3 regions of the Acidaminobacter sp. QWL-03 genome follow, and region 3 is predicted to be linked to each of the others. Evidence: riboswitches for the same ligand, from Rfam matches in the RefSeq annotation. Region 3 holds a riboswitch; each other region holds the start of a gene.

Region 1 (7,692 bases), 1.2 Mb from region 3:
ACCAACTCATAAAAAACATCCTCCATTTATCCTATAGTTGAGATTAATTCTGATTCGTGATGACTGAGCAGCGCGTCGCAGTCCAACAGCATCTTGACCTCGCCGCCGACTTTGCCAATACTCTTGATGTAGCGATTCGACGTGCCTGAGCTGAGCATTGGCTGATCGACAATGTCTTCATCGGCAATATTAGTGACCTCTGAGACTCTGTCCACAATCAAGCCCACTGAATTCTCGCCAATTTCGACGACAATGATGCAGGTGCGCTCGTCATAGTCCACAAATTCTTTTCTGAACCGCAGTCTCATATCCATGACGGGAATGATCCGGCCGCGCAGATTCATAATGCCCTTGATGTAGACCGGCAGCTCCGGAACCACAGTGATAGGCAGCATTCCAATGATCTCAATAACGTACTCAATGCCTATGCCATAGGATTCGCTTCCTAGATTAAAGGTCAGATACTTTCCCTTTTGGGTATCTTCCTCAAGTTCCATTTCAGTGATTGCTTTTGCCATGTGAGCGACCCTCCTGTTTTACTATCTGACTCTTAGACCGGCTAATCCGCTGACGTCGAGAATCAGGCTGATGCTGCCGTCGCCCAGCAGTGTACAGCCCGCCAGCCCCAAGATTTTCTTCATGGATTTGATATAGTGCGGCAGCGCCTTGACGACGACCTGCTGCTGACCCAGTAATTCATCTGCGAACAGACATATTTCCTTGTCCTCATCCTCGACCATGATTAAGATCCCATCGGCAAGCACAGTCTCTGTCTTCTGAATGTTGAAATGCTGATGCATGCGCAGGATGGGGTAACTCTTACCCCTGACCATGACCATTTCGTTGAGGTCTGGGTCCTTGTGGCAATCCTTCGCAGCGGGCTTAAAGGATTCCTTGATGCTTGTAATAGGAATGGTGAACCGCGAGCTGCCCACCCGGATGTTCATGCCTTCTATGATGGCAAGGGTCAGCGGAATTTTCAGGGTCATGGTCGTGCCTTGACCGTAGGCGCTTTCGATATGAACCGCGCCGCCAACCTCTTCCAGGTTTTTGGCGACCACATCCATACCCACACCACGGCCCGAGAACTCCGTGACCTGCTCCTTCGTTGAGAAACCAGGGAGCAAAATGAGGTTGTAAATTTCGCGGTCTGACATTTCGTGCTCAGGCTTGATTAAGAGCCCGTTAGCTCGTGCTTTTGCCAGTATTTTTTCCTTGCTGAGGCCGCGGCCGTCATCCCTGAGGATGATCAGGACATCACTGCCGGCGTTCTTTGCCTCCAGACTGATGCGTCCGATCTTATCCTTGCCCTTTTCCAGGCGCTCCGCCTCGTCTTCTATGCCATGATCTATGGCATTTCTGATCAGGTGCATCAATGGGTCAGAGATCCGCTCAATGATATTTTTATCCACTTCGGTCTCTTCTCCGGCCATGTCCAGGACGACTTGCTTATTCAGTTTTTTGGACATGTCCCGGACAATGCGGTGCATTTTGATAAACGTCGTGGACAGCGGCACCATGCGTATGGACATAACCATGTCCTGCAGATCCGTCGTGATTTTATGAAGCTGCCTTGAAGCCTTTTGAAACTGATCCGACTCCAGTGCCAGAACCTCCGGATTCTGAGTCACCATAGCCTCTGCTATGACGAGCTCGCCCACGAGGTTCATCAGACCGTCGAGTTTTTCAACATTGACACTGATCATGGACTGGCCGCCCGGGACCTGATCTTTGACAGCAGGTTGTAACTGGGTGTCTGACACCGAGTTTCCCGGCACCGCGTTTTCCCGCGCCTCCGATTCCGTCACAGCCGTGACCCAGTGAATATCATCCTGGTGCATGCAGTGGGGCTCAAACTCCGGCTGATCCGCATGTCCCAAAATCAATTGCTCCAGAAAAACCGTTTTCTCAATGCGCGCCTGCAGCTCTTCCATGGTGGCTGTCGTTCTAATGAACAGCTCAAAGCCCTGATTTCGGATCGTCTCTGCTGTGCCATCCTCTTCCAGGATATTCTGAGGACAGTAAAACATCTCCTCCGCAAGCTCGGTCAAATCATGGACGACCCCATAAGCCCTGAGATGCTCCATTTCACAGCCATCCTGGAAATAGAGTTTGGCTTTATAGGACTGGACAGATTTTTTCTTCTTTGAGTCTTTTCGGGGCTTCAGAGGTGGTTTCGGAGCGCCTTCGCCACCGCTCTCAAGGACAGTGGCCGATGGTTGAACCTCCAGCCCCTCACGCTCACAAACCGAGTCCTTCACTGACACGATTTCTGGCTTACGTGCTTTATCTTCGTCAGTGTTCACGGTTGTCAGTATCTCGTCCAGATAAGACTTGAGGCGCAACACGAGGTCTTCTGGATTACCATCGGGCGCATCGTGATTCTTTATTTTATTGACTTCGACCTTCATGAAATCCACCCCGTCCAGAACCAGGTCTGACAGGATTGAATAATCCATAATACGAGGCTTTTTTTCTCTCAAAAAGAAAAAGATGTCCTCCATGGTATGGGCTATAGTCGTAATATTGTGGAACATCATCATAGCTGAAGAGCCCTTGATCGTATGCATGAACCTAAAGATTTCGTTCACTGCCTCTTCCCCAAAGGTTCCCTCCCGCTCACTTTTCATGATGATCTGCTCCATTTGATCCAGTGACTGTGAGGCTTCAAAAATATAAATTTCGAGCATAGATTCATTTTCGTAAGTAACGGGCAACAAGTTCACCTCATTTTTCGGTGTTTGGAACTGATCTTACTTCCGCTTAAGCATCAGCCCTTGATTTACAGGCCTAGCACCTTGTTCAGAGTCTGAAGGACGTGATCCTCTTTGAAAGGTTTGACAATAAACGACTTTGCGCCATTGATGATGGAGTCCTTCACCATGCTTTCCTGCCCCATGGCGGACACCATGACAACGTTGGCATTACTGTCGAGTTTCCTGATTTGCTTCAGTGCATCCAGACCCGTCATTTCCGGCATGGTTATATCCATGGTCACCAGATCCGGCTGAAGCTCCAAATATTTTTTAACGCCGACGAGACCATTCTCCGCCTCGCCTACCACCTCAAAATTATTTTTTTGAAGGATATTTTTGATGGCCATTCTCATGAAGGCAGCGTCATCTACGATCAGTACTCTTTTCATGTCTTCGGTTTCTCCTTTCCAAAATACCTTTACTGCACTGCTAATTCACTTCTTCAGCCGCCACATTTATGGAGAATATCCCTAGTCCTTCCATTTCAAGAGGTACGACAATAGTTGAAATCTTGTTGGACAACTCAATCTTTTCTCCCGTCAACAAGGAAGGCGGTGTGATGTCAATGTTGACAGATTGATTCGCAAACAACGTGCTTGTATTGCCCATGATCATGTTGCCCATCTCAGAAACCGCACTCCTGCTGATCTCGTCAAATTCTTCCACCGGCATGCCGCCCATCATGACAGAGGCAATGTTCTTGGCCGTGTCCACAGACAGCTCAAACCAAACCTGTCCTTTAATTTTGCCAATAACGCCAATCATGATAATGACCTGATTGACCGCATAAGGTGAATTTCTAAGGTGCACTTTTCCCAGTTTCGCTTCCACCCCGCACACCATACTCATGACGGACTGGGCGGCTTCAATAAACGTATTGATATATTCGGCTTTCATTGCTGACCTCCCCATAATGACGCTTCTTTAAAAAAACTGGTCTCATCATCCTCCCTGGTGTTTTTGCAGGACGCATAGTTCAGGCCATTAGATAGGGATGAAGCATATAAAAGGCCTCCTGAATTTCAGGCGGCCAAAGAACGCTGTCTTCATGACCTTCAAGTGGCAGCCCAACCATCATCGCAAGTAAACTTGCCTTAGACTTGTGGCTTTGCGTCTCCACCTTTCGGTGGGTTTGCCTTTTTCATTTTTCAGGTATTTCATAATCTTGCTTTTCACAATTCACGACTTACATCTGATGCATTCTCTATAGGTATCGTCTAACTTAATGAAGTGTTAATACTTTAAATGAAAAAAAATGGGTGAAATCCGGAGAATCGACGCCAATCGTCGACACCCGCTTTCACCCAGCGGTTGAATTGAAAAAGACAGGGACCTCGTCGAGCCCTGCCTTTAGTCAATGTCGTTTCAGTTAACTGATTTCAACTATTTCAACCCTTCTACGCGCTGTTCCCTGCTTAAAATCTGAGTGATCCGGATGCCAAAGTTCTCACCTATAACCACGACCTCGCCATGTGCGACCAGTTTTCCATTAACATGGATCTCAAGGGGCTCATCCGCAAGCTTATTCAGCTCAACCACCGAGCCGGTCCCAAGCGACAGGATATCTTTGATGGTCCGTTTCGTCTTGCCCAGCACAACACTGAGTTCCAGCGGCACATCCATAATCAGGTCCAGGTTTTTCTGATGGCTTGATTTACTGGTGTCCTTAATTGGTGCAAACATAGGTTTCTGAACCTCCACTTCCGGCAGTAGCGCTGCGGGAGGCGCCTTCGGAACAGGCTTTGTCTCCGGCTCAGGCGCCGCTGTATGGTCCTTACTGGTTTGAGCAGTCACTACGCTCGAACCAGGTACAACGCCACGGTCAGCAGTCTCATAGTCCGTCTCCATAGCTTCAGGATTGTATTTTTTATGGAGTCCCGCCACAATATCCTCAGCGTGTTCACCCGCGTAAATATGCCATAATTCGCCTGTCACAAGATCGCCTATACTTATGTTCGACTCAAGACAACACACCGGCCGATCCGTGAAATGCTTCGAAAGCTGCTTCCGTGCATCGCCTTCCCAAAGCGCAGTCTCGGCCGTAAAGGGCTCCACTTCGAGGTCCGTCATCTCCGAAAGCGCTTGATATAAATAGCCTGCGACGAAATTAATGCCTTCAGACAACGCCTTCTTTTCGTCGACAGACAGAACCATTTTCGTCTCAGGTACCGGTACGCCTGAGATCAAACCGGCAATCACAGCGCCAACACCGGGTTCGACGGCAAGCAGTGTGTCGCCAATCATATCCCCTCTAATTTTAACTGCTGCGACGGCCATAGGCTCAGAAAAACGTGCCACGGCCTTCTCAGAGGAGAGCGCCGCCACCCTGGGTGCTGAAATGGTGACCTTTTGCTTTAGATACTTTGTTAGAGCGTCAGAGGCAGCGGACATTGTCACATTGCCAACTTCAGAAAGGATATCCAGATCTTCAGATGACATGTTGGGCTCGTCTGCCCCATTCAAATCGCCATTTTTTCGCAGGAGTGAATCCAGTTCAGCTTGAGAAATAAAATTGTCCATCATCATTCAACGTCCTCTTCCACATAGTCTAAAATCTGTACGCCCAGTTTGCCATCCAGATCTCCAGGCTGAACCAAATAATGGAGTCGATCCTCCACGAACATTTTCAGCGGTGCATTGGTTTTAGCACCCAGAAGCACAACGTCTCCCGTATCAAGATGAATAAAATCATCCACTGTAATCATAGTTCTGCCAAGTTCCACGGTCATGTCCACCCCCGCTGTCATAAGACGGTCGGAGATTTGAGCTTTGAACAAAGTATTGTCAATGCCTTTATCAACCTCAAACCAGCTGCGTATGCTGAGTTTGTCCGTAATCTGTTCAAATGAGGTGTATGGGATGCACAAATTGATCTGGCTCTTGACAGAGAACATCTCCACGCTGAAGCTGACGAGTACTACGGGTTCATTCGGCGTGATGGACTGTACCATTTGGGGATTGGTCTCGAGGGATTCCAGTTCTGTTTCAATCTCAACAATATCATCCCAAGCTGTTTGAAAGGGTCTGAGCAGGTTAAGCACCAGATCCTCCAGAATACCCAGCTCAATATCCGTAAATTTGTCTTTCCTCGTTATACTTTTGCCCTTCGTGGTCGCCCCGCCGCAAACGCGTTCGATCACTTGCGTGGCAAACTGCGGGTTGATTTCGAGAATCTGCGTCCCGTTGAGAGGTCTTGAGCGATAAACGCCAATCAACGTGGGATTAGGGATAGAATTTATAAATTCCTCATAACTGATTTGTTCGATCATCTCCACTGTCATCAGAACCGTGGTGTTGACCAGCGAGCTCAGCTGGTTCGACGCGAGCTTCGCGAAGTTCTCGAAAACCATATAGAGTGTATTGATATATTCTTTCGAAAGTTTGATAGGACGTCGAAAGTCATAGGCCTTGACTTTACTCCGCTCATCATCCTCGCCAGCCATGCTGGCATCAATTTCGCCTGTTTTCAGCGCATCCAGCAGCGCATCGATTTCCTCCTGCGACAATATCTCTTTCAATCTATCCCCTCAAATCCTTGAAAATCTAACTTCATATAGAGCAAAAAACTCGCGGGACCTTATTCTACATAGACTTCTGTCGCGCTGACCTGTACCGGGTAACTTTCTCTGATGGCCGGCAAAATCACCACTTTGACTTTGGTCCCTGGCGTCAACGCTTCAAACGACAGAGAATTGCCTTGTCGGTCCAGTATTTTGGCGCCTGGCATAAAATCCACCCAAGCTATGTCGAAAAGATCATAATCTATGGTTTCAATCAAGAGTCGGTTCCCTTCAACGGATTCAATAATGCCGTCAAACTCAAGGGTCATGTCAGATTCCAGAACAGTAAGCAACGCCTCTCTCACGAGCTGCTGCTGGGCTTCTTCAGAAATCTCCGCCGTCAGGTCATCTTTCTGAGGACCATAGCTTCCAAACTGGGCATGGTTTCCGCCCGTTACCATAACCACTTTCGCTTGCGCTGGCAACAGTGCCTGCCACTTTGAAATTTCATTGCTGTTGACCAGACCGTCTCTGGTGGCGAAGAAGGCGAGCACCTCGCCACTAAAATCATTTAATGGTTTGCTGTCTTGAGGATAAGCCGCCATCAAAATCAGCACAGAAATCAGATCCGGATGTTCATAGACAAAATCTGCCGCCATGGCGCCTCCGAGAGAATGCCCCCCAAGCCACCACGTAGTGATTTCGGGATGCGCGTTGATAATATCAAGCGCGGCATCCGGGTTAAAGACCGCCAGATTGAACGGCATGTCGGGCAGAAACAGGCTGATGCCATGATCCAGCAGGGGCAGAATTAAAGGTCCGTAAGCCTCCGCCTGTACCTTGCCGCCCTGGTAGAAGATCAGGCCAACACCGGTTGGAGAGGCGGGCTGCCAGTAGGAGTAACCATCGGCAGACTGCTTTTGATTGTCGTAAACCGCGTTGATCCCCAGAGCTTCGGGTGTTGGCCTAGAGCTACCAGAAAGGTACAGGCCAGCCGCAGCCACCGCGACCACGAGAAGCGCCGCCAGGACCAATAGTAAACGTCTTCCGGTTCGAGCACGTCCCATAGGATCCTTCCTTTCAGATTACATCATTCGGATGGCAAAATGCGGGCAGGCTGAGATGCAGTAACCGCACTGGATGCATTTTTCGGGATCAATCCACGCCTTGCCGTCCTCTTCGAAGGAAATTGCGTCGCTGTGGCAGGCGTCAATGCAGGTGCCGCAGGCCTTACACACAAGTCCGAAGACAAAGATTTTTTTCTCCTGGAGTTCCAGCGGTACGTCTTTGTAGGCGGGATCATTTTTGAAAAATTTGAGATTGTAATTGACCTCGTCCATCCGGATCATGCCCAGAGCGACCGGATAGTCTCCAAGACTGCGGGCGTAGGCCATGCTTTTTTCATAGTCTTTGGACAGGGTGCCGCCGCCGAGGAC
Region 2 (7,692 bases), 800 kb from region 3:
GAGATTGTGGTCGTTGATACAGCGCCGACCGGACATACACTACTGCTGCTCGATGCGACACAAAGCTATCATCGTGAGATTCAGCGTTCCCAGGGGGATATCCCAGAATCGGTCAAAAGACTCCTGCCTAGACTTCGTGACCCTCATGAAACAGAGGTCGTGATTGTCAGCCTTGCAGAAGCGACACCGTTTTATGAAGCTAAACGTCTCGAAGAGGATTTAAAACGCGCTGGCATCTATACAAATTGGTGGGTTATCAACGCCTCGCTTTATGCAGCTGAGACCTCAAACACCTTGTTGAAAGCCAAGGGCAGCCATGAGCTGGAATGGATCCGAAGGATCAGGGACCACGCCCGAGGTTCTGCAGCCGTCATTAAGTGGACTCCTCAGGAATGGCGAATGAATGCGTCTGATATCTCGTAAATTAGAAGAACGAGGTGGAAAGTTATGTCAAGAGCATTTGGTCTGACAAGCGCCACTTTCACATTTGAGAAGTAAGAATTAAGCCGATAGTCGTATGATCTTTCGACTATCGGCTTAATTCTTTTTTTGGGGCATTTGGTGAATTATGATTTAAACCACAGTTGTAGACTGGATTAAGCAATATACATTGAACAAAGGCTAAAGCTCCCAAAATGATGTAAAGTCTTACAAGTAACGATCCAAAACGAGCCAAATAAAAATGACCTTATAAAGGTACTTATTAAGTGTCCACTTTACAAGGTCTGTATCATAATTTAGAAATCATACATTAATTTATTACATTTTTATATAGTTTAAAGGATTTTTTGGAACACCATCAACTCTAACTTCGAAATGAAGATGCGGTCCTGTACTTCTACCAGAATTTCCACTCAATGCAATTTTTTGATCCTTGTAGACCTTGTCGCCCTTTTTTACCAAAAGTTTTGAATTGTGTGCGTATAATGTGACCATACCATCTCCGTGACTGATTCGTATGGCATATCCGTAACCACTATCATAACCTGAATATATAACCGTCCCGCCATCTGCAGCTTTAATCGACGAACCCGTAGGAAGTCCAACATCAATGCCAGTATGTCGTCTACCCCAACGTGTGCCAAATGGAGATGTTATTGTGCCACGGGAAATAGGTTTTGCTAATACACCCGAGCCTATTGAAGGTGGTCGTTCTTTAGTCCCCTTAGCAACAACTTTAGTTGTAGGCTCCAGGATGACCTTTTCACTGATTATTTCTCTTTTGATCTCGACTCCATTTTCTCTTATGACTTTTGCAACGACTTCTCGTTCACCATTTGAACCAGAAGTAATTACGAAGCTGTCACCTTTAAATTTTGACGAATCATCTTGATAAGCCGTATCATGAGGAATTGGTTCTTGATATACCGTTTTTTCTACCGTTCTTACTGTTAAAAGTGAAGTTGGAACTATCAAGTTAATTTCTGTGCCTACTTGAAGTTTTTCTGGCGTGATATTGGGATTAGCTTTCTCGAGATCTTCCACTGCAATCAGATACTTTTGGGAAATAGTCCAGAAGTTTTCGCCCGAATTAACGACGTGGATCTTTTTTTTGTTTGTACCTCTCTTGATGTAATCTACTGACCTTTCTGGCAAGCTGAACTCTTTGAATAGTCCAGCTTCTTTTCTTGTTGAAGCCACTTCTACAGTTTCTTTAAAGTAAGCTTCTACTATATCTTTGTCTGTCGCGTAAGTTGACATCAGCGTATCGATCACGCTTTGCGCCTCACTCTCTGTCTTAAAAAAGCCATACTCTACTTTGTTAATTTTGACAGTATAGCCTTCCAAAGCAGGCGAGTCAAAACTCACCGAATTTTCCACGATCTCCTCAATTTGTACCGTTGATTTCTCGAGTCCTTCCTGGATCAATGGTGTCTTTTTAGTTAAACTGACATCTTCAAAGTTCGATGCAAGCATTACCTGCTTGGGTGATCGCACTTCTGCAACATTTGCTTTTGAAGTTTGAAAAATCTTAAATTGATCAGATGTAAAAGTGCCAGTACCCAGTGTAAATACACTTGAAATTAAAACAACAAGTACCGCCGAAGACAAAGTAAAAGCACAGCGGTTGCGTTTGAAGAAATCGACGCGATTATCGAAATCTGCAGGGGAAACAACAGGTCTGTCATGTTTTTTCAATGTTTTATCCGATTTATGGCACAGCTTAGCTTTACCAGATTCGAAACACATTTTAATCCATTTCTTGAACTGTTTCAGCTGCATAATTCACTCCTACGTTCTTTAGATTTTAGATACTCGAGATCGGAATCAGATGTTTTTTCAGTTACTAAATTATGGTACCATAAAAACATTTCCAAAATTATTACAAAATCAAACTACGGAAAAAAATTAAAATATCACATTAAATCAATTGAAACGTCTTGTTTTCAATAGTTCGCTCGGGATATCCAAATTTCACATATCGGTAAAAATGGTCTAATTTGGTGCACATTAAAAAGTATTCTAATGCTCAAAGACTCCATTTCAAAATTACATGGTATTTTTGCATTTCTGTTTTCAATATGGTTTAGTTTCCTACATGATCAATAACTTCTCACTACTAACTTAACACACTCAAAATTATTGGGAAATGATGCTAACATGAGATTTCTCTTTACAAGTCCTCTACCTGCACTCTCCCCTCAAATTGTTTTTCAACTACATCCCTGACTCAAATGCTCTCTTAATTGCATCCTGGTGCTTTGTGTCAACCTTATTTGTGGAGTGCGTCCGACTGTTCAAAAAATGAATGTCAAATTGCCCATCCATTCCATTCCCTTTAACCGCATCCAGATTATTCCCAGTCCCATATCCTCCGCTTCTATTATCAACAACTACCGTCGCGGGCTTGTCATCTCTACCAGCATGCGGCATTGCCGTCATAGATCCTGCTATTCTATACCCATCAATTTCGACAATTACCGGGCGCCTGGTCCAGTTCCAAACGCCACCTACAGCCTTCTTCAAAATATTTGTATCCTCTTTGGTCAACGTTTCTACATCAGCATGGTTTCCACCATATGTACGTTTGATTTGCATTTTCATTCCTGTTTCAACATCAATAACTGTAGCGACATCACCTCTGGCGTAAATGTTCTCAACTTCGCCATACCACGGCAATTTTTGCACATTTTTTGTACCAATTGCATCTACTCGAGAGATGCCACCCCTGGAAATCGGCTTATCAGCACTTAAAAGACTGGTGAGTTTGCCAATAGTTTTCGCACCAGCAACACCATCCACCGTCAAACCATAGGCTTTTTGAAAGCTGGCGACGGATGACTTCGTTATAGTACCAAAATAACCAGTTGGTTCAACAGCAAAATAACCGAGTTGTTTCAAATCGTTCTGTAAATCTGATACGTCTTGACTTCTTAAACCCTGCTTTAAAACAACGCCATTTGTATAGGCGTATGTAGTCTGAAATGCCACTGTAGAAAGTATCAGCGTAATGGTTAATGCAGCAATTCTTTTCCTCAAGTTCATAATTTCCTCCTCTTTTTAGGCTAACGCGGTTAGTTGACGCGTATGATGAATGAATTTATCCAACCATTTACGCAGTTTCACCCCAAAGTATTTCTGCCCCCGCTTTTCAGTTTCGAAGAAAATACATCCTTTATAGTTTAACATAATATCGAAATGACGCCTATCTGAAATTTCAAATCCATATATTAGACTTATATTTTAAGGTAATAACGCTCATTTCGCCTCTTAAAATGTATGTATTTAATCACAACAAATTGAATAACAGGTTCTACAGATACTTCCCATCTACAAACCATACCCCATAACTTTGTTACAGTCCTCAAAACATTTTGCCATTCTCACTCACTTGTAATTATCAGATGATTGTGATAAAATGAACTCACAATTCTATATGGTGGGTTAGATTACTTTCCACCGATAAAGGCAAACCAGTCGAAAGGCTGGGACGCAAAGCTAAAGGGCCTGTAAAATGGCAGCCAGCTACCGAAAGGAGAGTTTTTTGTGTTAAAAAAACTTCTGTCTATGATCGTGGCAGCGACTGTCTTGGCCGCACCGGCAGCTTCCTTTGCCGCTCCATCTGACTGGACTGTGAATAGTGCCAAAGCCGCAGACGGCGTTGTTGAACTTAAAGTCAACGTCAACACGACTGCTAAATTGAAAGTCCTCGTTCAAAAAGGCGACACCAAGTACTACTATGATGTGCAGTCCCTCGCGGATGAATCCATCCCGCTTCAGATGGGCGACGGCACATACACCATCGCTCTACTCAAGAACGTTTCAGGCACCAGCTACACGCGCTTGGATACCCTTACTATAAGCGCATCTGGTATCCAAAGTTTTGAACCGTTTTTGACCTCCAATCCAATCGTCAAGTTTTCTACGAATAATGAAGTAGTCGCACTCGCAAAGAAGTTGACCGAGAACGCCAAAACCGACGAAGAGAAAATCAAAGCGGTGTATACCTATATTACCAGGAATATCAAATATGATTACAATCGTGCAAAGACAGTACAAAGTGGATATGTGCCTGATGTGGATGCTGTTCTCGCAGCGAATGCCGGCATATGTTACGATTACTCCGCAGTCATGGCCGCCATGCTGAGAAGTATTGATATACCTGCTAAAATCAATATGGGCTATAGCAAGTACATCACAATATACCACGCGTGGAATGAAGTTTACTTAAGCTCCGATGACAAGTGGATTACGATCGACACTACTTATGACAGTGCTTATCTAACCGCAGGTAAAACCGTCAATATGATAAAGAACGCTGTCGACTTCACGACACTTAAAAGTTATTGATTTAGTTAACATTTCTAATTGAAACCGGATAATTCTTTTTATGTTTTCACAACCCAAAATTCGCTATCTTTTGGAGTTAAAAGACTAAAATGAGGTAAAATCGCTGAAACGCTATAAATGCCGTTTCAGCGATTTTTTTATCTTTATACTATCTTCATTTTTTGTCTATACACAAAGCTTATTCATTATAATAATTGTTTTGAGTATTGATTTTTTTGTTATAAAGAATGAAAAGTTTTCTAAGGTGAAATCGTACGATTATATCCATCATATCGAAAATTTGCATGTTGAATATCAACCCATGCATGATAGCATACTCTCAAATTTTCAAAATATGTACCAATTTATTATCCGAATTAGTGAGCGTATTAGAATACATACCACCAATATTTACGATCAAGTTTAACTCTATTGCCTTCGTCTTCACTTTCAAGCATTTCTTATGCTTATCTATGAAAAAAGTCAATACTGTTTAAGAGTCTTTCACTTCTCATTATAAGGTTATATTGATGTCATATTCCTTAAACTTCTCTTCCAACCAAGATGATCCTTGAGACTGAATTTTTTGATTAAGTAGGACATCTCGAACTTCGTCCTTTTTGCTTTCAAGAGTTGCTTCGATCGCTTCTTTCTTCTCATCCACTATGAGAACGTGATAACCAAAATCGGTTTTTACAGGACCTACCAACTTGCCAATCTGCGCTGCAAAAGCTGCTTGCTCAAACTCAGGAGCCATTTTGCCACGACCAAACAATCCCAACTTCCCACCGTTCTCCTTAGTTGATGTATCAATAGAATATTCACCCACAAGGGTCTCAAAAGATTCCCCAGCATTCAATTTATCTAATACCTCTTTAGCAGTTTCTAACGTCTCAACAAGAATATGTCGTGCGCTGACCTGCTCCTGTTGATCAAAGGAAGTTTTGTTTTTAGTGAAATAATCCAAAATCTCAGCCTCAGTGATCTCAATGGTTGGTTCTAGAAGTTTTTTGATCGTGAGGTTTTTCTCAATATTACCCCTCAGGTAATCCATGTCAAATGAACTTGATGCAAGAGCAGCCTCTAATAATTCTTTGCCACCATACATTTCTTCGTAGGTCGCGACCTCCTCGTCAATCTCAGATGTTTCAACCTTGATGTTATTTTTTTGCGCCTCCAGCTTGATAATCTTCTCTGAAATCAATGCATCGACAACTTGTTCACCGCCCTGCTTAACCAAATAATTGTACAGTTCGTCTTTAGTGATCTTTTCCGAACCGACTGTTGCCACAGTAGTTCCACCGCCTGTCAGTCCGGAGGTGCCTGCGCCAAAATAAATAATCGCAGTAAACAAGCTGCCAAGCACAATTAGGGTAATGATAATTTTTAAATTGTTCTTCACTTTCAATTTGCCCCTTCCAAATTATAATTATCTCGAAACAAAATGTATCTTTCATTTAATTAGACATTAAAACAATATAATACATTAGCGATATTTGAATTGATTTTACTAAAGATAATTAGGGGAATGATTAACTCATTTCATGAAGCAAATCAAGCCCATATTTGTTGAAGTTATCTTATTCTTAACCTAACCATGTAAAAGGTTCTTAAATATTTTTAGTTCGTGCTAATGATAAAATTGACGTCGAAGACAGTAACGGCGAATTAACAAGTGGATTTCTATTAAACAACTATATACTCCAGATAAAATGACATTCTTTAAATTTGCCACGTTGTGACATAAAAAAAGAAAAAATATTTTAGTGTTATCAATTTACCATTTAATAATTGCTATCCGAGAATTCCAAGTCGTCATCATTAGTTAGGAATAAGTGTGCTACAAAGCCGTTTGGGTCTAGATGATTTCATTTTAACCAAGGTGACGGATCGACAAATTCACCATTTTTTCTTACTTCAAAGTGGAGATGCGGTCCAGTTGACAGTCCGGTACTTCCGGCTTTAGCTACTAGCTGTTCTCTTTTTACCTTGTCACCAGTTTTAACGACTAACTCCGAATTGTGCGGATATAGGGTGACAATTCCACTACCATGATCAACCATAACTGTTTTCCCATATCCCCCCTTCCATCCTGAAAAAATGACTTTTCCTGCCTCAGCAGCTACAATTTTGCCTCCTGTTGGCACAGCAACATCCATCCCTGTATGTAGCTTTTTAGTCTTCAAAATTGGATGAATTCGATATCCAAATGGAGACGTAATACGACTATATCCTGGTGCAGGCCATGCAAATTTTCCACCTTTGTATATATCATTCGATTGAAGCTTTCTTATTTCAGAGGCTATCTCTTTTGCATACCGGTTTAGTTCATCTTCTTGCTGTTCAAGTTTTTTGTTATCTGTCAAAATATCTTTTTTGATCTTTGCTAGTTCACCTTGATTTAATTCCAACTCTGATTGCTCTCTCTCCATCGCATTTACCATTTCTATCAAAGTATTTTGTTGGTTTTCAAGCTGTTTTTTACTGTCAACTATCCCCTCTCTCTTTTCTTTCATAAATTCCAACAATTCCCTGTCGTGATCAACTATCAATTTAATCATGTCCAGTCTTGTCAGCATGTCTGTAAAGTTTGTGGAATCAAGCAAAACCTGCAAATAACTTACATTTCCGTTTTTATACATCACTCTTAATCGAGTGCCTAGTACATCATTCTTCATCGCTATCTTATTCTCTGTCTCTTGTAATTCTTGTTGAATTTGAAGTATTTTTTCTTCTGTTCCAACTATTCGAAGGCTAATTTCCGCCATTTCGCTTTTTGTTAGTTCGATTTTATTATTGATATTTTCAATCTGATTAGAAATGCTCTTTTCTTTCTTCTTATTCTCAGTTAATTTGCTTTTTATCTTGTTAATCTGTTGATTTAATTGATTTAATTTACTCTGACTACTCAAACCATCTTGA
Region 3 (7,692 bases):
CTGTCCACCTCCACCTCAATCAGAAACACCTTGTAATGATGCCCCTCCCGGTCTGCCCAGCGCTCGCCGAAGCCCCGGGAGGCCGTGTTTTCGCTCAGGATCCAGCCCGCCTCGCACCGCTTGAACCGGCCGCGAACCCGCTCCCGACACGCCTCGAAGAGCCGGACCACGCCGCCCCGGCTCTGGTGCTCCGGGATCACGCCCAGCTCCACGATCTTCATGGTGTTGATCCGCCCCGGCCAAAGCTTCCACCTCAACCAGGTTTTGAGACCAATAGTCTCTCCCGGCCTCATCAGCTGATTAAAGTCAGGATACCAGAGCATAAAGCCCACCGGCTCTTCCCCAAAATACAAAAACAGAAGATTCTCAGGCTTCAGAAAAGCCTTGAACTCCCTGAACAGCTCCAAATCCTCATCAATGCGCCGCTGGTAATAAAACCGATGCGCCCCAAAAGCCGTATTATTGATTTCCGTATAAATCCGCGCGGTTCGTTCCAGATGCCTGAAATCCGCAGGCTCAACCTTATAACCCTTTGAAATCCTGCGCATCAGGCGGTCTGACACCGGCACCTCAAAGGATTCAAGATTCACCTCATAAGTCAGCATGGAGACTGTCTCAGTAGCGATCCCCTCAAAATAATCTTTTATGTAAGCCGGGTGATAGGCGCTGCCAAAAGTCGGCACCTCATCAAAGTGATCCGCCAGAATCCCAAGACCGTAGTTCACGTGAAAGTTAAGCCCAACCAAGAGCTGTTCCGCGCCCCGTTCCCGGGCAAGTGTTCGCCCGCGGGCCACCAGCAGAGCGACAGCCTCTTCTTGGCCCTCCAGCGCCTCAAAGCACGCCAGCTGAAGGACTTCGGCCATGCGGTCCACCTGGGCAAAAACGCAAGCTGCCACAGGCCTCCCCCCATCCACGACCAGCACCGGTTCAAGAAACGCCGACTTCGCCATGACGCCCTTGCCGGACAGGATCGTCTCCAGGGTCGTGCTCATGATGTCCCTTCTCAGCGGGTCCATTTTATTCAGCTGCTTCACAAACTTGATATAGTCGCCGGTCTCACCCGGCCCCAGCACGCGCAGCTCCATGTTGACCTCCAGTAAACCTTTTTTACAGTATAACATTTGAGGGACTGGACACCAATGGCTATGGGCGTTCTGCAGACGTCCAGGGGCACAAAAAAAGAAAACAGAGATGCTGCCGATGGTCATTCAACCACCAACCTCACCTCCAGTAAATTCACGACATGATGATAATGTAAAGCACCAGATTCACCACAAACGGCGCGGCGTAAGCACCCAGAAGCACTAAAAGCGGTGCCGACTGCGAAAGAGCCGACTTAGGCGCCATCTGATCCATAGTGTTGACGTTGTTATGATCATAAACCCGCCCCATGGCAAGAAGATTGCCGCGGCTCTCAACCCCAAAGAACAGCACCAGCGGCGTTATCAAGGCCAGAAACGCCCAAACGAAGAAAAAGAATTCAAAATTGAAGCTGTCCATAGTTCTGCGTGACAAGAACAGATACGTGCCTGCCTCGACGGCAGTAAACACCATCAGGAACCGGATGGCTTTTTTCAAATTTTTCTTCATCTGACGATCCCCCTATAGACGGAACTGATCATACGGGAAGCTGGAGGTACTGAGTTGTTTTGCTGATGGCTGGTCGCTGCCGCCGCTTGAGATGGGCTGATTCCAGCCCAAGATCCATAAAATAAGCAGCGCGTTGAGGCCGAAAAAGAAGCCAATCCAGAACCATCTTTCAGCCTCAAAGCCTCGGCCACTGCGAAGTGCCATTGATTTGCATGCGGCACCAAAAGTGCTCCCAATTACCCCCCAGGCGACTAACACAACAAAAATGTCAAACATCCAGCGACCTCCTGTTTATGACTAGGACATGAATAGAACTCGAATGGGGCGACTTGTCGCAGCCACACATTTCCAGTATGCCCATATTTGTGAGTTATAAACCTGAATCGAGACGTTTAATGGTATTTTAATGGAAATTTTATAACTATCCCCAGTTTCATTGTATCCCCAAAGAAATATTACAGTCCGCGTCCCCAACTCCGTTTTGGTGTCAGAGCTTGCGATAACGGTTCTCAACCACTGCAGCAGCCCGCAACCAACCACAGCACTCACCTTTCAGCGCGCCTATACCTCAGCCTCAGTTTCTGCGCCACGCCTCGCCCCCTGAACATAGGCATCCATCATCTCCGCCACCTGCTTTGTGTATTTCACCGCCTCAACCACCGTGCGGGCCCCGGTTACCACATCCCCGGATGCGAAAACCCCCGGCCGTGTCGTCCGTCCTTCCTCATCCGTCACTATCAGCCCACGGTGATCAATCCGAATCCCCTCCGTGTAATTGACAATATTCGACTTCGGCCCTTGGCTCACCGCAATGATCACAGCACTTGCCTCAAGCAGCCCGCGGTGCCCCTCAACTAAAACGATCCCATCAGGCGTCAGGGCTGTCTCGTTATAAACCACGCCACCCGCGTTAATCTCAACCGGCGACTTGTAGTACTCGAACTTGACCCCATCGATCTCCGCGTAGTCAATTTCATGTTTCCTCGCCGATAGTCGTTCCCGCCCCGACCGCGCCATAATCGTCACATCCCGCACACCATGCCTCAAAATGGTACGCGCCACATCCATGGCCACATTGCCGGCCCCAATCACGACGACCCGGTCCCCAAGCCTGTAGGCGCCCGGATTCCTCAGATAATCGATCCCAAAGTGCACATGCCCCAGAGTCTCGCCCTTGATGCCCAGCTTCCGCGGATTCCAGACCCCCGTCCCAATGAACAGCGCGTCGTACCCGTCCCGAAACAGGTCGTCCACCGTCAGCACCGGCCCAATCAGCACGTTCGGCCGCACCACCACTCCCAGCTCGATCAGCTTCCGCTCCAGCCGCGCGATGATCTCCTTGGGCAGCCTGAACTCAGGAATCCCATAGTGCAGAATGCCCCCAATCTTGTCGTTCATGTCAAAAATGGTGACCTTATACCCTTTTAGCGCCATGATGAACGCCAGCGTGATCCCCGCCGGCCCAGAGCCCACTATGCCGATGGTCCCACAGTCCCCCACCCCCGCAGCCAAAGGCAGCATATCCAAACTATAATTGGAGATGTAATTCTCTATACTGCTGATGTGAACCGGAGTCCCCTTGGGCGCAAGCACACAGTGCCCTTCGCACTGAGCTTCATGGGGGCAGACCAGTGAACACACCAGTGACAACGGATTATTATCGAACAGCATCTTGCCGGCATCGCCAATCCGACCCTCCAGCAGCATCCCAATCATCTCCGGAATTGCCGTTCCCACCGGACACCCCTTGACGCACCTCGGATTCTTGCACTTTAAGCAGCGTTTTGCCTCATCTATGACATGCAGTCCCATCTATAACTACCTCCAGCCTTCAGAATCAATAGTTCTTGAATCCAAATGTCTTGTATTATGTATTCTGTATAATATAGCATGAATTCTGAAAACTTTGGATCATAATTATTTCTTTAACGGTCTTTGACTTCGCCATTCAGCACAAAAAAAAGCGCCTCCATCAACAGAGACGCCTTGCTGTGTGTGCTTCATAATACTGTAGAATCAGTTCGTTTCATAACGTTTAGAACTTTTTTCTCAGCCCAACTCCCAGGCCCAGCAAAAGTGTACCGGCAGCGTAATAGGCATATGGCGGAATTTCACCTGTTTTTGGGAGTTTATCCAAAGCAGGATTTCCACGAGGCGTTTCTGGTTCAGTAACTTCCTCAAGGTCCTCCAATTCTTCAGTCTCAACCGGAACATTGACAGGCGTTTCGACCGAAGCTGATGATCCCATTGGAGTCGGAGCCTCAACAACGACTACGACCGACTCGGTTATTTCATCATTTTGTTTTGGTTTATCATTTTGTTTTGGTTTATCTTTTTGTTCTGTTTCATTGTCATTATTTGAGTTGTTGTCATTAGGTGATTCCACGACTGGATCGACTGGATCGACTGGGTCGACTGGATCGACTGGGTCGACTGGGTCGACTGGGTCGACTGGGTCGACTGGGTCGACTGGATCGACTGGGTCGACTGGGTCGACTGGGTCGACTGGATCGACTGGGTCGACTGGATCGACTGGGTCGACTGGATCGACTGGGTCGACTGGGTCGACTGGATCGACTGGATCGACTGGGTCGACTGGGTCGACTGGGTCGACTGGGTCGACTGGGTCAACTGGGTCGACTGGGTCGACTGGGTCAACTGGGTCGACTGGGTCAACTGGGTCAACTGGGTCGACTGGATCGACTGGGTCAACTGGATCGACTGGGTCAACTGGGTCGACTGGATCGACTGGGTCAACTGGGTCAACTGGGTCAACTGGGTCGACTGGGTCAACTGGGTCAACTGGGTCAACTGGGTCAACTGGGTCGACTGGGTCAACTGGGTCAACCTCAGTTACTACCGTTTTCACATCGAAACTAAAACTATCGGATTTATCCACCCAGTCCTTTACCTCCGTCACCAGAGACTGTCCCCCATTGATAGGTAGACTGAAAATCATACTTTCAAAATCCTTGATACTTGCATTTCCACTACCGGCAGTCATTAGGAGCCCAAGCCTCGCGTTTTCACCTAAAGGAAGATATCCTTCACCATTATCAATTGCTTCTAAAAAGTAGTGATTATTGTCCAAAGAGTTTCCCAAAGCCAGTGCACGGATTGCCGCATGGAGATTAGTGTCATAATTCTGGTACTTGTTTAGCAAGTAGTTTATGCGATCTGCAGCTTGGATACCGACCGTCTCCATCATGTTAACCAAGCCAATGTATTTGGTGTTAAGTTCCATTTTTTCAGTGCTGCCTAACATATAGTTCACGGTCGGCGTGACGAGATGGTTATTTCTATCTATTGAGATACTTGTAAATCCATCTGTCAAAGTAAAAGAATGGTTGCCTGGCTTCGTGTTCGAATTATTGCCTTGCTGGGTGTCGATCTTATAATCAACCACTTCAAACGCAGCATAGCGAACCCTAACAACCACATTCAGTGTTTCTACAGAGCTGGCATCGATCTCAAACGCTGTGGCATTGAAAGTACTCTCAGCTCCGCCATTAATAGAGACATCTATACCGTCAAATCTTAAACCCTCAATCAACGCCACGTTGATTGACGTTTTACCTATTACTGAAGTATCCAGTGTGTAAGTTCCGAAGGTTCCATTACCTGAATAAGTTGTTGTATCTTCCGCAAATCCCATCATCCCAAACGGGACCGCGAGCGTGATTATGAGCACAAAAATAAGGGATTGTGCCCATGATTTTGAATTGCGTTTCATGGTATTTCCCCCTGTCAAGTAGGTTATTTATCTATGATTACTTGACACGGCAACTGGACTGCCATAACCCAAATAATAAGGTCTTAGGCTCCATGGTTTTGCGTCCCAGCCTTTCAGCTGGTTTGCCTTTTTCGTATCAACGATCCTCCTCTACAGCTTTTTGAAAAAACACACAGTAATCTACTTTCAGAATAATGAGATAAAACAACCTTGTCAAGGTGTATTTTTCGGCCGAAAGCCTTATGTAAACCCGCTTTCAGGGGTTTGAGAATACCCACTTCAAGATGTTGTATCTATTTCTAAACAATTTTGATTTTGACACAAAATGTGCCAAAAAAATATTTTCCGCATTCTGCAAGAAAGTGTTTTGACACCTTTTTCACTTCAGGAAGAAAATGCCCTTTTATGACCATCGGAAAAGCTCTTAAATGCGGAAGGGTCTCCCTAACTCCCGCCTCCTCCCAAAAAAATTCCGCCGATGGTCACGCCGCCATCTCCACAGCGCCATTACCCTCGACGGAACTCTTTCAATTTCTTTCGATCTTTCCTGATAAACCGCCCGACCGCCAGCATCACCGAGATCGCCATCCACGCAACCAGCACACCCAGCAGCGCCCCAACCGCGTCCAGCGCCATGTCAGATACCTGCATGGTCCGCCCCGGCACAAAATGCTGGTGCACCTCGTCCGCGACCCCAAGCAAACTCGCAATCAGCCAGGCCGGCAGCACCAGCCGCAGCCCTTTGCGGCGCGTCAAAGTAAAAAACGCCACCGTCACAAACCCGCCCAGCACCGTAAACAGAAGCAAGTGCGCGCCCTTTCGCGCCAAATATTTCAACAAAACAACCGACGGATCCGTCGACCGTATCAATTCCGCTTTCGTCGCCAGCCCAAGCCGGACCAGCACCTCATAGGTCTGCTGTGTCGTCTCCTGCATGGCCTGACTCGAGAACCAGTAAATCACCGCAACCCAGACAATTACCAACAGCAGCGTCAATACGCGCTTCACGCGGGCATCCCCCCTCACCTCAACCATTATATGTCGAGATCAGGGTTGAGGTCAAGGCCGCCACCAGGTTGACATAAAATTGTTTTCGCCAACTGTGCAGGTCTTCGCCTACATTGAATTCCCGCCGCGCTCCTTCTCCCTGATATACAGGTCCAGCGCCCGAATCCCCCGGTGGGCCAGCTTGAACATCAGATAGTAAAGGTAAACCGTCAGCACCAAAAATCCAATCACAACCACAACGTTAAAAAGTCCAAACAAGCTCCAGAATGCGTTCATTTTCCAGCCTCCAAATAATTTTTCTGCCGATGGTCACTTCAACCCACAACCCGTCCAAACACCAGCCTTCACCTTTTACCCAACCTCCCGAGCCTAAAACCGATTCATTTAGCATCCCAAATGGTATAAATAAGAAAAGAATTTACAGCCATCATGCAATAAAACACCACGCTCACGCGTTACTCAAATAGAAGGAGCCCTGTCTATGATCCTGTTCACCTTTGTCATCGACAATTCCATAGAACCGCAGTCCAAAGGCAGTTCGGGCAGTTTGGACGAGGGCTTGTTTGGGCGAATCGGCTCGGGCGACATGGCTGCCTTTGATCAGATGTACCAGAAGACCGAGCGCGCCATGTACACCTATGCCCTGACGCTGACGCGGCAGCATGACGAGGCACTGGACCTAATGCAGGAGGCCTATATCAAAGTCCTATCGGCCGCGCACCTCTACCAACCTATGGGCAAGCCCCTGGCCTGGATGTTCACTATCCAAAAAAATCTGCACCTCTCAAAACTCAGAAAATCCAGCAGGATCACGCCTCTGGACGCCGCTGACATTGAAAATAACTTGCGTTTTTCTTACGTGGAGGATCCGGAAGACCGCATGGTCCTCGAAGCTGCGCTCACCATCCTGAATACGGAGGAACAACAAATCGTCCTGCTCCATGCCGTCACCGGCATGAAACATAAAGAGATCGCAGAACTGATGAGCCTGGGGCTTTCCACGACTTTATCCAAATACAACCGCGCGCTGAAAAAGCTGCGCAGCTATCTTGAAGAAAGGGGGCTGAACTCATGAATGACGACCAACTCAAAGGTTGCTTGAAACGGGCTGTGGACCAGGCCCCGATCAATCTTCTCGAGACAATAAAACAACAGCCCTACGAAAAAATGAGTGCCCATGACGAGATTACAAGCCAGACTGAAAAGAAGTCATTTGTGCACCGGTCAAACCGTCTGAAGCCCGCGCTGGCGCTCTTTTCCGCAGCTGCCGTGTTCCTCTTCGCCTTCCTCAACTGGCAGATGAATACGCGGTGGGTCGACAGCATGGTTTATCTGGACGTCAATCCGAGCCTGCAAATTGA

Evidence for each region. Region 3 has a riboswitch for cyclic di-GMP ahead of AC4PHM_RS13495 (LPXTG cell wall anchor domain-containing protein). Riboswitches for the same ligand answer to the same signal wherever they lie in the genome.
Region 1: linked by a shared signal. The riboswitch ahead of AC4PHM_RS07750 (chemotaxis protein CheX) and the one ahead of AC4PHM_RS13495 (LPXTG cell wall anchor domain-containing protein) in region 3 are both predicted to bind cyclic di-GMP.
Region 2: linked by a shared signal. The riboswitch ahead of AC4PHM_RS00370 (transglutaminase-like domain-containing protein) and the one ahead of AC4PHM_RS13495 (LPXTG cell wall anchor domain-containing protein) in region 3 are both predicted to bind cyclic di-GMP.

What each region holds. Positions count from the first base shown of each region.
Region 1 is NZ_CM178752.1:1,678,356-1,686,047, forward strand. It holds gene AC4PHM_RS07730 (methyl-accepting chemotaxis protein) at 1-10, opposite strand, end outside; gene AC4PHM_RS07735 (chemotaxis protein CheW) at 27-518, opposite strand; gene AC4PHM_RS07740 (chemotaxis protein CheW) at 540-2,720, opposite strand; gene AC4PHM_RS07745 (response regulator) at 2,783-3,145, opposite strand; gene AC4PHM_RS07750 (chemotaxis protein CheX) at 3,186-3,653, opposite strand; cyclic di-GMP riboswitch class I at 3,815-3,903, opposite strand; gene fliY (flagellar motor switch phosphatase FliY) at 4,140-5,282, opposite strand; gene fliM (flagellar motor switch protein FliM) at 5,279-6,274, opposite strand; gene AC4PHM_RS07765 (alpha/beta hydrolase) at 6,334-7,323, opposite strand; gene AC4PHM_RS07770 (aldo/keto reductase) at 7,342-7,692, opposite strand, start outside.
Region 2 is NZ_CM178752.1:82,369-90,060, reverse strand. It holds gene arsA (arsenical pump-driving ATPase) at 1-423, shown strand, start outside; gene AC4PHM_RS00380 (peptidoglycan DD-metalloendopeptidase family protein) at 760-2,223, opposite strand; gene AC4PHM_RS00375 (peptidoglycan-binding domain-containing protein) at 2,659-3,486, opposite strand; cyclic di-GMP riboswitch class I at 3,899-3,974, shown strand; gene AC4PHM_RS00370 (transglutaminase-like domain-containing protein) at 3,988-4,791, shown strand; gene AC4PHM_RS00365 (peptidylprolyl isomerase) at 5,285-6,172, opposite strand; gene AC4PHM_RS00360 (murein hydrolase activator EnvC family protein) at 6,639-7,692, opposite strand, start outside.
Region 3 is NZ_CM178752.1:2,889,922-2,897,613, reverse strand. It holds gene AC4PHM_RS13515 (GNAT family N-acetyltransferase) at 1-1,085, opposite strand, end outside; gene AC4PHM_RS13510 (hypothetical protein) at 1,237-1,590, opposite strand; gene AC4PHM_RS13505 (hypothetical protein) at 1,603-1,866, opposite strand; gene AC4PHM_RS13500 (NAD(P)-dependent oxidoreductase) at 2,152-3,402, opposite strand; gene AC4PHM_RS13495 (LPXTG cell wall anchor domain-containing protein) at 3,626-5,323, opposite strand; cyclic di-GMP riboswitch class I at 5,369-5,460, opposite strand; gene AC4PHM_RS13490 (VanZ family protein) at 5,831-6,358, opposite strand; gene AC4PHM_RS13485 (hypothetical protein) at 6,440-6,607, opposite strand; gene AC4PHM_RS13480 (RNA polymerase sigma factor) at 6,813-7,406, shown strand; gene AC4PHM_RS13475 (anti-sigma-I factor RsgI family protein) at 7,403-7,692, shown strand, end outside.